DNA from 2 places in the Colwellia sp. SU-HH01172 genome. Region 1 is predicted to be linked to the other one. Evidence: riboswitches for the same ligand, from Rfam matches in the RefSeq annotation. Region 1 holds a riboswitch; the other holds the start of a gene.

The links. A riboswitch is a leader RNA that binds a small molecule or an ion and turns the genes downstream of it on or off. The one in region 1 is predicted to bind thiamine pyrophosphate.
Region 2: another riboswitch for thiamine pyrophosphate. It lies ahead of thiC (phosphomethylpyrimidine synthase ThiC); the one in region 1 lies ahead of AC27JP_RS08535 (TonB-dependent receptor).

What each region holds. Positions count from the first base shown of each region.
Region 1 covers NZ_BAAJMB010000002.1:317,414-323,776, reverse strand. Annotated here, with positions in the region: gene AC27JP_RS08550 (efflux RND transporter periplasmic adaptor subunit) at 1-979, shown strand, start outside; gene AC27JP_RS08545 (efflux RND transporter permease subunit) at 976-4,074, shown strand; gene AC27JP_RS08540 (HIT domain-containing protein) at 4,321-4,689, shown strand; TPP riboswitch at 4,768-4,903, shown strand; gene AC27JP_RS08535 (TonB-dependent receptor) at 5,046-6,363, shown strand, end outside.
Region 2 covers NZ_BAAJMB010000001.1:840,596-846,958, forward strand. Annotated here, with positions in the region: gene AC27JP_RS03735 (sigma-54-dependent transcriptional regulator) at 1-120, shown strand, start outside; gene AC27JP_RS03740 (tetratricopeptide repeat protein) at 209-1,186, opposite strand; gene AC27JP_RS03745 (PDZ domain-containing protein) at 1,402-2,388, opposite strand; gene AC27JP_RS03750 (PDZ domain-containing protein) at 2,579-3,472, opposite strand; gene AC27JP_RS03755 (hypothetical protein) at 3,484-3,966, opposite strand; gene AC27JP_RS03760 (RNA polymerase sigma factor) at 3,979-4,527, opposite strand; TPP riboswitch at 4,705-4,803, shown strand; gene thiC (phosphomethylpyrimidine synthase ThiC) at 4,899-6,363, shown strand, end outside.

The sequences.
Region 1 (6,363 bases):
AGCAAGTTTATTTACGGCTAAGCAAAATTTAAGTGAAGAGCAAGCGCGGGTCGCGCAAGCAGAGCAAGACTGGCAGCGCTTAGGAAACAGTAAACAAGCGCCGGATCTTGTTTTACGTAAACCACAATTAATGGCAGCACAAGCAACGGTTTATTCAGCAGAAGCTGGTTTAGCAAAGGCAGAGCTGGCATTAGAGCGGAGCAATATCATTGCCCCATATACCGGCCGTGTTTTAAGTAAGTCGGTTGATGTGGGTCAGGTAGTCAGTGTTGGTACTGAGCTTGCAGAAATTTATGCGGTAGATTATGTCGAAATTCGCCTACCTTTGAAAAATAAAGACTTACCTTACATGGTGTTACCAGAAAACAGTCGTTTTCAGGATGAAAATATTCATCAGCAACCGGCGGTCACTATTCATTCTGACTTAGCCACACGTCAAAGTTGGTTTGGTAAAGTGGTACGTACCGAAGGGGCCTTTGATGAAGAATCACAACAGTTGTTTGTTGTCGCACAAATTGATGATCCTTATGGTAAAAATGAAGGTAATAGTTTGCCACTAAAAATTGGCCAATATGTTAGTGCGAAAATAAACGGCAAAATTATAGAGCAAGCGTTAACAATCCCCAACAAAGCTATTTATCAAGGCAGCTACGTTTATGTTGTAGAAGACAATATGCTGAAACGTAAAAATATTAGTATTGCTTGGCAAAATGATGATGTTGCAGTGATAAAAACAGGTTTAGACGCGCAAGAATTACTGGTGTTAACGCCACTAGGACAAGTAACTTCTGGCACTATCGTCAGCATTAGCAGTATTGACGGCAAAGCGGTAATGGCAAAAACTTCGGGCAAAAAAAACTTTAAGAAAGGTAACGTCAAGGCAGGTAAAGACGCTAAACAAGGTAAGCCGCGTAAGCCAATCAATGGCGACAAAGTAAAAGATTCAAACCCCGCTAATAAAAAAGGAGTTGAGTCATGATCGCTTGGTTTGCTAAAAATCATGTCGCTGCTAATTTATTAATGATCACCATTTTATTAGCCGGCATATTTTCAATAAAAAGTAGCATCCCCCTAGAGGTTTTTCCGTCGTTCGAATCGGAAATTGTCAATGTTACTGTGGCATTACGAGGTTCAACTCCAGAAGATGCCGAGCAAGGTGTCGCTATTCGAATAGAGGAAGCGGTGCAAGACTTACAAGGTATTGAAAAAATTACCAGTATCTCGGTTGAAGGGGCTGCGACTGTTCGCATTGAAGCTGACTCAGCCACCGATGTCCGTGATCTCTTGGCCGACATCAAAAGTCGAGTCGATGCCATTAATACTTTCCCGGTTGATGCTGAAAAGCCTGTTATCGCCATTGCTCAACGTATTCGCGATGTTATTTCAGTGACTATTGCCTCTGAATATGGTGAAAAAGAAATTCGTGAATTTGCTGAACAAGTACGCGATGACTTATTGCGTTTACCGCAAGTTACGCAAGTATCGTTAGATGCGGTGCGTGATTACGAAATTAGTATTGAAGTCAATCAAAGTAAGCTTGAACAGTACCAATTAACGTTAACTGAAATTTCAACGGCGATCAGCAATAGCTCGGTGGATATTTCTGCGGGTAATGTTCGCACTGAAGGTGGTGATGTTTTAGTGCGTAATATTGGTCAAGCTTATCGTCGTGATGAATTTGAAAAGGTAGTGATCAAAACCAATACCGATGGCACTTTCCTTTACTTAGAAGATGTTGCACAAGTAAACGATGGCTTTGAGGAAACGCCATTACGCGCGCGCTTTAATGGCCAACAAGGGGCACTAATTGATGTTTTTCGTATTGGCAATCAAAGTGCAATAGATGTCGCCGATGCCGTAAAAAATTATATTGACCAACGTCAAGACACTTTACCTAAAGGCTTTGTGTTAAGTTACTGGGATGATGACTCTGAAATCGTCAAGAGCCGGTTAAATACATTAACCACCAATGCCTTACAAGGTGGCTTTCTCGTTTTACTTTTGCTGACATTGTTCTTACGACCATCCATCGCATTTTGGGTTTCTATTGGCATTCCTGTTAGTTTTATGGGCGCATTTATCGTTATGCCATTTTTTGATATTTCAATTAATATCATGAGCTTATTTGGCTTCATCTTAGTGCTCGGGATAGTGGTTGATGATGCCATTGTCACTGGCGAAAATATTTACCGCCATACCCAAACCGCCTCTAGTGGTATTGAAGCGGCCATTAAGGGTACCCAAGAAGTGGCAACTCCAGTTACTTTTGGAATTTTAACCACAGTAGCGGCCTTTTTGCCATTGGCCTTTATTGAAGGGCAGCGGGGGGCATTGTTTGCGCAAATTCCGGTTATTGTTATTCCCGTGCTGCTATTTAGCTTAATCGAGTCTAAATTTGTTTTACCTTCGCATTTAAAGAACCTGCGCTTGCGCAGCGAAAGTACCAAGCAATCAAAATTTAGCGCTTGGCAACAACGTTTTGCTGACGGTTTTGAAGCCTCCATTTTACGTTATTATAATCCACTATTGTCGTTAGCTATTCGTAATCGTTTAACGACAATTGCCTTATTTGTCGGCGTGTTTATTTTGATTTTAGCTTTTATTACCAGTGGTTGGACACGATTTGTATTTTTCCCTCGTATTGCCAGTGAAACCGCACGAGGTAACGTGACTATGCCGGTGGGAAGCAGCTTTGATGTGGTTGATGCTTATGTTGAAAAAATGTCTAATGCGGCAAAAACACTGCAAGATAAATATCGTGATGATGAAGGCAATAGTATTATTTTAAATACTTTAGCGATCACCAGTGAAGAAAAAGGTCGAGTGCGCTTTGAAATTGTCCCAGCAGATAAAAATGAAAGCGGTATCGGCACGTCGCAGTTAGTTAAAGAGTGGCGTGAGCTTATTGGCCCGTTACCGGGCGCAGAAAGCCTTACTTTTAGAGCCGAAATTGGTCGAGGTGGCGACCCCATTGATATTCAGCTGTCAGCAACAGATCTGCAAACCTTGGAACAAGCGGCCGATGAAGTTAAAGCAAGAGTACGTACTTATCCGACCGCATTTGAAATTGCCGATAGTTTATCTGATGGCAAGGAGGAGCTACAAATAGAACTGACCGAGCAAGGTTATGCTATGGGTATGAGTAATTCATGGATAACACGGCAGGTTAGAGATGCCTACTTTGGCGCGCAAATTCAACGTATTCAGCGCGGTCGCGACGACGTTCGGGTAATGTTACGTTTTCCTTTGGCTGAACGTCAGTCGGTAGCTAAGCTTAATGATATGTTGATCAACACGCCTACAGGCGGCAAAGTTCCGCTATCACACGTGGCGACATTAACGCCAGGTAAGAGTCCATCAGCAATCAAGCGCATAGATAGATATCGCACGGTGAATGTTACTGCTGATGTTGATAAAGATGCGACCAATATGACCACACTCAATGCTGATCTTAATCAGTTTTTAAAGGAGTTGATGAGTAAATATCCTGGCTTGTCATATACCTTTGAAGGAGAAGCTCGTGAACAGGCAGAATCTTTCAATAGTCTTGCTTGGGGGCTATTGTTTGTTTTCTTTATTATTTATTGTTTATTAGCAATACCGTTTAAGTCCTATCTGCAACCGGTTATTGTTATGTCGGTCATTCCGTTTGGCGCAATAGGGGCAATTATTGGCCATTGGATCATGGGTATGGACCTGACCATTATGAGTTTACTCGGCTTAATGGCGTTAATTGGTGTGGTAGTTAATGACAGCTTAGTCTTAGTTGATTTTATTAATGCTAAAGTTCGCGCCGGAGATAAGGTGTTCAATGCTGTGCTAATTGCCGCGCAATCGCGCTTTCGTCCGGTGATGCTAACGTCATTAACCACCTTTATTGGCTTAATGCCATTATTGTTTGAAAAGGCGACCCAAGCCCAGTTTTTGATCCCAATGGCGGTATCGCTTGGCTTTGGTATTATCTTTGCGACTTTTATTACCTTAATACTGGTACCGGTAAATTACTTATTAATTGAAGATGTCAAAAGGTATGCCGCAAAAGGTAAGCAAAGGTTAGTTAGCCAGTTAAGTTAGTGTATTTTAGACTCAGCCCTTTGGGCAATGACTATTTTTAACGCTAGCAGCATTAGAATCTCACTTATTTGGAACAACCAAACATCGTTCATTCTGCTTTGCTAGTGTTAAAAACAACCTATTGCTGAAAATATAAACAAAGATCAACAGCCCCTAATACTTATTAGCTAAGCGAATGATATTTTACGTTGTCATTCGCTTAGCAATCGTTAAACTATTAAGCAAATACCAATTAAAGGCTAAATCATGGCTGGTAACAACACTCCTGAAGAAACCATATTTTCGAAAATTATTCGCCAAGAAATTCCAACACCATTACTTTTTCAAGATGAGCTTGTTAGCGCTTTTCGCGATATTACCCCACAAGCGAAAAGCCATATCTTGATTGTTCCCAATAAACTCATCCCCACAGTAAATGATATTGAACAAGAAGATGAACTGACCATTGGCCGTATGTTTACTGTTGCTAAAAAACTCGCTAAAGAAGAGGGCATTGCAGAAGATGGTTATCGCTTGATCATGAACTGTAATCAACATGGTGGCCAAGAGGTTTACCATATTCATATGCACTTAGTCGGCGGTCAACCATTAGGACGTATGTTAAACCCGAGGTAATACAGCTATAGGATAATAAAATATAGCGTAAAATAAGGCATTTACACTGTACTTTTAAATAAATATTGTTAGTATGCACACCGAACCAAGGGGTGCCCTTAAATTGGTAACGATTTAAAAGGCTGAGATGCGCTGTCATTACATAATATGGCATAGCGAACCCTTAGAACCTGAACCGGATAGTACCGGCGTAGGAATGGTTACGCTAATCGCATACCATTCTGTAAAATTGTATTTTGCCGTTTAGCGTATGCTTATGCAGGCAATGACAATTCTACAGTTTGCTAGTGAACAGTTATTTAACTTCTCCATGCCGGATCCCATAACGTATTCTTAATAGAATTTATGAGATCATAATGAAATTTACAAAATCACCTATTGCTTTAGCTATTTTTACTAGCCTTGTTACTTCAACAACTTTTGCTGCTGACAATTCCACCAAAACAGACCAACAAGCAATAGAGGTTATCACCATCAATGGTGATTTTCGTTCGACATCGCTGCAAAAAACAGCAAGTTCTCTATCTGTTATCGCTAGTGACGAAATTGACGCTCGCAATGCACAGAATTTAGAAGAAATCATTGCCCGTACACCAAACGTTAACTTTTCTAGTGGCACTCAGCGTGCTCGATATTATCAAATTCGTGGTATTGGTGAGCGTAGTCAATTTAAAGAGCCTATTAACCCTTCCGTTGGCTTAGTGATTGATGGCATTGATTTTTCAGGTATTGGCAGCATAGCCTCAACTTTCGATGTTGAACAAGTTGAAGTATATCGTGGCCCACAAGGTACACGCTTTGGTGCTAACGCCATGGCAGGTATGATCAATATTACTTCAGCAGCGCCTACCGATAACTTCGAAGGTAAAGTAAGACTTTCTGCAGGTAATTACGATAGCTACAGCGCTGGTTTGGTTTTATCAGGCCCAGCAACTGAAAAGGTCAACTATCGTTTAGCCGTTGAACAATACAAAAGTGATGGCTTTATCGAAAATGACTTTCTTAATCGTGATGATACTAATAATCGTGATGAGTTAACGCTACGTGGTAAATTAACCATCGCAGCAAGTAAAGACTTAATTATTGATATTACAACGTTTGTTGCTGATTTTGATAACGGCTATGATGCCTTCTCGCTTGATAATAGCCGCCATACCTTATCAGACCAACCGGGTTTTGATCGCCAAGAGACTAAAGCACTAGCGACTAAGTTTACCTATCAAGGTTTTAATAACTTTACCATTGAAAGTATCGTCAGCTATGCCGATTCTGCGTTAGATTATGGCTATGACGAAGATTGGGCGTATGTCGGTATTCGTCCTGATTGGGAATACAGCTCTACAGATCATTACTTTCGTGATAAATCTTCAGCAACATTTGAATTAAGAGCTGTTTCAGCGCCTGGTGGTGAAATTTTCAATGGTAGCACTGCTTGGGTGACAGGGCTTTATTATAAGCAAGAAGATGAAGACTTATTACGTCAATACACCTATTTATCTAGTGATTACAACTCAACATTTGATACTGACAATATTGCGGCATTTGTTCAGTTTGATAGCCAGCTAAATGAAAAGTTAAGTTTAACCACTGGTTTACGAGTTGAACGTAGAAATTCAGATTACAGCGATTCAGAGCAAATAAACTTTGATCCGAGTGATACTATGGTTGGTGGTA
Region 2 (6,363 bases), on a different contig from region 1:
GTTGAAAAAAATGCCATTGAACATGCAATAGCGCAATGTGATGGCAATATCACCAAAGCAGCGGCATTACTCGAAGTTAACCCTTCGACGATTTACCGTAAAATGCAAAAGTGGAACTAGATAAACACAGTATGCTAACAGTTACCTATCGCAGGATGATTGTTAGCGGAGAAGTTTAATCAAAACTTTATGAAGTATTGGTATACCATTACCTGCTAGATATAGACATAGCGTGAGTTTTTGCGACATCTAACATGACATCTCTCATAAAGCCATCAATATCTTCACCAGTTATGCTTATACACTTAGAGCTTGAATTTAAGCACGTACGGCCGCGTAAATGGCTACCAAAGCTTTTTCCATCATAAATATTGCTTTTCGACATTTTTTCAACTTTATACTCTAAAGCTAACTCCATATCCCACTTCTGCCCAATCACTTGAATTCTTTCAATGTCAGAGGAAAGAGATAGTATTTCTGCTGAATCTTTTTGGCCTTCTTTCGCTCCCTGTAAAACAGACTTTAACTGCTGATGGCTATCTCGGTAACCAGAAAAAGCTAGTTTTTTATACAATTTAGTACTTTCCAACAGTTCCATAGAAGTGCCGATACCGTGCTGGTACATTTTAGCCAATAGGTACATTGATGCTTTATGTTTTTTATTTGCTGCGACAGTTAACATAGATACAGCATCTTCATTATTTTTAGTTTCAAAGTTAATCGTTTCAACAGCCTTCTGAAATAAAGCTGGCGGATATTTGTATTCCGCTGCTTTACTTAACAAACGCTCTGATTTACTCAAATCTTTATCAATACCAATTCCATGTTTATACAAATATGACATCATCCAACGAGCTCGATTCGAACCAGATAATACAGCCTTGCGTAGGTTTCTTACTGCTAATTTGTCATTCTTCTCTAATCCATTGCCTGATAAATAAGCAGCCCCAACTAAGACTTGTGCTTCTGGGTTACCCCAGTTTGCATATTTTTTTATTTTTTTGAATAATCGCTGACAATTTTCATTGACACAAATATGATCTGGATTTACCTCTACACTTTCAGAGATCAATTCTGTTAATTCTGCTGAAAAATCATTACGAGGTATTGTTCCTTCTGATGCCAAGGCCGACAAAGTAAACACAAAACTGAACCCAATAAAGATTATTTTTACAACGTATTTCATAACTTATTTCCTTCTAGTTTTATTAGCAGTTCCACCGCTGGTTGATAACTTTTTTAAATATGCTGACATATACAAGTCCGGTATATTCCTGATGCCGTAGTTAATAGGGAAAATATCTCGCTAGATATATAGCTAACACGTTATTTCTGTTTTAGACACTTAGTAACACGAAATAGAACTATTTTCTTTGGGCGATTAACCAACAAATCGCTATATTAAAGTTGACACTTTTGAGATTTGGTTTGCCATATCACAGGGATATTGGTTTTTGAATATTCACTATTTTTTCTCGTGTCGTAAACTAAATAATAAGTCGTGTTTGCTTCGATATTAATAGAGAACTCCCGCTCATCACTAAAACGGATATTTGTATAATCTCGTGGATTGTCTCCTTGTAGATATGCATTCCTAGGAGAGACAGAAATTCTATGCTGACCCGGTTTTAATTTAAATCGGGTCTTATTAGGTCCTGATGTTGAAACGCTGGTTAGACCTACTACTGAGCCTTGTCCAGATGCCCAGAGCCGTTGTTTAACACCGTCAATTTCTCTGATAAAAACAGCGTTTCTTTGGGTAATATCGCCTTCTTCTCGCGGCATAAATTTGCCAACAATAATTCGGCCACATTGACCGTCAGGTTCTTGCTGATCGACATTACTAGCTAGCAACTTATCTTGATTAATATTATCAACAGATAATGTCCATGCTGGCGTTACCAATGAACTTAGTTCTCCTGATAAATTCCGCCCCCTATTATCTCGAAGTACTTTAATAGATATGGTGTGATTATTTTCTAAATAATGTTTCTCAATTAATGTATTAATATTGCTTTTTTCTAACGACAAATTGTTTACATTAACAATAACATCACCACTTTCTAAACCTAATTTACTTGCAGGACTATTCGGTGTTACTGATAAAACTAAGCCATTAGTCGTGGTTGAAAGTACAGCGCCAAAACGTTGGTGGCTACTTTGTGACTCTTGTAACAAGGCGTAATCTAATTTTGAAACATCGCCACCGGCAGCGGCTTCCAGATCAATAATTTGTTGTAGATTATCATTTATTGTTCGCTGTAACTGATTAGCAACTTGATAAGATTTTTCAGACTTAAATTGATTAGTTAATGCTTCACTTTGTACTGCCGCACATTGCAAAAATGCTAAAGATAGAACTATGTTTTTAATATTAAATAAGCCCACTTAAACTCCCTCTTTAATTAATTCACTTGCCTGTTTTTACTAAGACGTGTCTAAACCGTTTTTTGTGACAAATGAATTCAAACTATTGCTTACTTTAATTATCAAGTAGTCATTTTTTCTTCATCTACTTTCATTTATGTGAAGCAAATTGAGCAATAATTTCCTTTTATTTAAACAAAGATGATGAGAATTACATCTCACATTTTTGCTGTTTTACTTTCCAGATCACCGGTTGCTCAGCGTACTTTAGTGTATAACTACTAGAAAATAAGGTATCGCTGCGATACGCCAAAAAATATGAGGTGTCAGCGTCTATTCGAATATTGAGCTCTGCAGACTCAGTGCGGTTTTTATCAAAGTGATGTATCTTTCGATGCACCGTTAACTTATGGTATCCAACAGGTATTTTTAAATAGTTTTTATCGAGTGGATTTTCTACTTTAACGTCGTCGATTGCTTCTACAACAACGACAGTTTTTAATGATCGAGTTGTGTATCCTGACTCTATACGAAAACCAAGTTTAACTTGCCCACACTCTTGCTTATTTGTCTCTTTTTCATTACCACTAGCAGCGGTTATTGATGGCCAATCAAACTCTTGTGCCTGAGTGCTAAAAGTCCAAGCAGGAATTAATTTTGCTGTGAGCGTGCCATTTAAGACTATTAACTCTCCACTGCGCTTTAGCTCAATTTCAATGTTTGTTTCACTTTTTACGTACTGAAGTACTGCCAGTGCAGACTTTAAATTACTCGCTACTTCAGTACCATTTACCGAGATAATTTGATCTCCACTTTGGATACCAATATTGTCGGCATGACTATTCGGTGTTACCGATATAACCAAGCCAGGGGAGTTAGCAGATAAAGTAATGCCAAAACGTCCACTGCTATATTGCTGAAGCTGTGTTAAATGTATTTGTACATCCTTTACGCCCATTTCCTGTTCCAACGCTGCAATCTCTTGAACTTTTTGCGCGATAACTTGTGACATTTGTTCAGCAATACGTTGCGCTTGCGGTGATTTAAACTCATTTGCTGTAATTGGAAATGCAATGAATAATATCGATAAATACTTAATTCGCATGCTTTACCTTGTTATATTTCGTAAACATCAATAGGCTGACGATAAAAATCAATCATTCGAATTAAAATATCGCTTCTTATACTCCAGAGCTTTTCATCAAAATTTTGCTTATTTTGTTGCTCTATCGAGAAATCAACCATCGCCAATTCGTCATACCAATTATTCATGACTAATTGTTGTTGGTTAGATAAGATATTTTGCGATACTTGTGCTAGTTTTTGCTCAAGTTCAGAGTTTTTTGCTAATACAACCTGTTCTGAAGATATACTAAGCGTACTTACGTTAGCCCAACTTTCGTTTTGTGAATTTGCATTCATTTCGAAATGAACAAACCAAGTACCAAAAGAAAATAGTGCAACACTTGCCGCCATTGTTAGCCATGTTTTTTGCTTTTTATTTTGATGGCGTAACCAGATTTCATTTGAAAAATCAGGAGCTTTATGAACTTTCCATTCGGTATGCTTATGTTCTGTTATTGATTTATCATCATTCATAATAATTCTCAATTATTGCAACCATGATTTTAATTGCCGCAGTGCTCGGCGATAAAGTTGTCGGCTATTAGCTTCTTCTATACCTAAACTTGGCGCAATTTCATTATGCTTTAAACCGTGTATTGCGCAATAGTAAACTACAGAGCGCTGAATGCTAGGTAACTTAGCCAAGTAGTCTAATACTTGCCGCTCATCTTTAAAGCTTGTTTCTTGAATGTAATGTGGCTCTGATAACATTTCATATGCCTCTTCGGCATTTATACTATTATTTGTTTTAGCTGTTTTTCTAAAGTATCCCATACAAGCATTTATCGTAATACGTTTTAGCCAAGCCCCAAGTGATGCCGTTTTTTTCACTTGAGAAACTTTTATAAGTAAGGTTTCAAAAGCCTGTTGAAGAATATCGCAAGCGGCGTCTTTATCACCAAGAATGTGCAACGCTAAAGAATAAACGTGATCTGCATAAAGTTTGTATGCTGCATCAAATCCATGACGTTTACCTTTTGTTAGTGCTACAAACTCAAATTGAGTAAGCGATTGGCCAAAGCCTTCCTTCTTCATAAAATCCTTGGTTTTATTTTTAAGATGCACTAAGTAGGCATATTGTGACAGATATTTTTAATCTTTTTAAAATAGTTTGTTATCTCTAAAAATGTATCTACACCTTCCTTTAAAAAGTCATTGCAAAACAAGCAACTCGCAAGTTAGAATTTAGCCTCGTTTAGCTTAACTAAACGTATTGACTTGTCGGAGTGCCATAGGGCTGAGATCGCGAAAGCGGGATCCGTAGAACCTGATTAGATTAACATCTGCGAAGGGAACAAGTGAGCAGCTTTAATAGCTCAGTAACTATTTGCTATTAATCCTTCTCCTCGTTACTACCCCAATATAGCTCCGCCTAACTTTTATTTAATAAAAACAGGTGAGAGACCATGAGTTCAATTTCTAGACGCGAGCGTCGCGAGCAAGCAGCAGAGTTTTTAAAAAATGTTGCCGATCAATCATTTCCAAATTCCAAGAAAGTTTATGTGCCAGGAGAAATTCACGATATTCGTGTCGGCATGCGCGAGATATCACTTTCCGATACCTTAGTTAGTGGTACCAAAGATAATGCCGTTTATGAAAAAAATGCACCGTTGTGCGTTTATGATACGTCAGGTTTCTATACCGATGACGCCATTGAAATCGATGTTCATCAAGGTATTCCCCGTTTGCGCGACAACTGGATTGAAGCGCGCGGCGATGTAGAGTTTTTATCCGGTAAAAGCTCTAGCTATAGTCAACAACGCTTGGCGGATGAAGGCCTAGATCATATTCGTTTTGAGCACCTTCCTACCGTACGTAAAGCCAAAGCCGGTAAAAATGTCACCCAAATGCACTATGCTCGCCAAGGCATCATCACCCCAGAAATGGAATATATCGCGATACGCGAAAACTTAAAACGCCAAGAAGTACAAGATGAAATTTTGCTGCAACAGCATCAAGGGCAGTCATTTGGCGCTAATATCCCTGAGCAAATTACCGCAGAATTTGTTCGAGAAGAAGTGGCCCGTGGTAGAGCCATTATTCCTGCTAATATCAATCACCCTGAATCAGAGCCTATGATCATCGGCCGAAACTTTTTGATCAAAGTGAACGCTAATATTGGTAATTCTGCCGTCACCTCTTCAATTGAAGAAGAAGTCGAAAAGCTAGTATGGTCAACAAAATGGGGCGCAGATACTGTCATGGATCTTTCCACGGGTCGTTATATTCATGAAACCCGCGAGTGGATCATCCGCAACTCTCCTGTCCCTATTGGCACAGTACCGATTTATCAAGCCTTAGAAAAAGTCAACGGCATCGCCGAAGATCTCACCTGGGAAATTTTTCGCGACACCTTAATCGAACAAGCAGAGCAAGGGGTGGATTACTTCACCATTCATGCTGGCGTGCTGTTGCGTTATGTGCCAATGACCGCGAAACGAGTTACAGGTATTGTCTCTCGAGGCGGTTCGATTATGGCGAAATGGTGTTTAGCACACCATAAAGAAAACTTCCTTTACACACATTTTGAAGATATTTGCGAAATTCTCAAAGCCTACGATGTTTCATTTTCCTTAGGTGATGGTTTACGCCCAGGCTCAGTAGCCGATGCCAATGATGAGGCACAATTTTCTGAATTAAAAACCTTAGGTGAATTAACCAAAATTGCTTGGCAACACGATGTACAAACCATCATCGAAGGCCCAGGACATGTGCCTTTACATATGGTGCAGAAGAATATGACTGAGCAACTGAAACATTGTGGTGAAGCGCCCTTTTATACTTTAGGACCTTTAACAACAGATATTGCTCCCGGTTATGATCATATCACTTCGGGCATAGGAGCTGCCAATATTGGCTGGTATGGTTGTG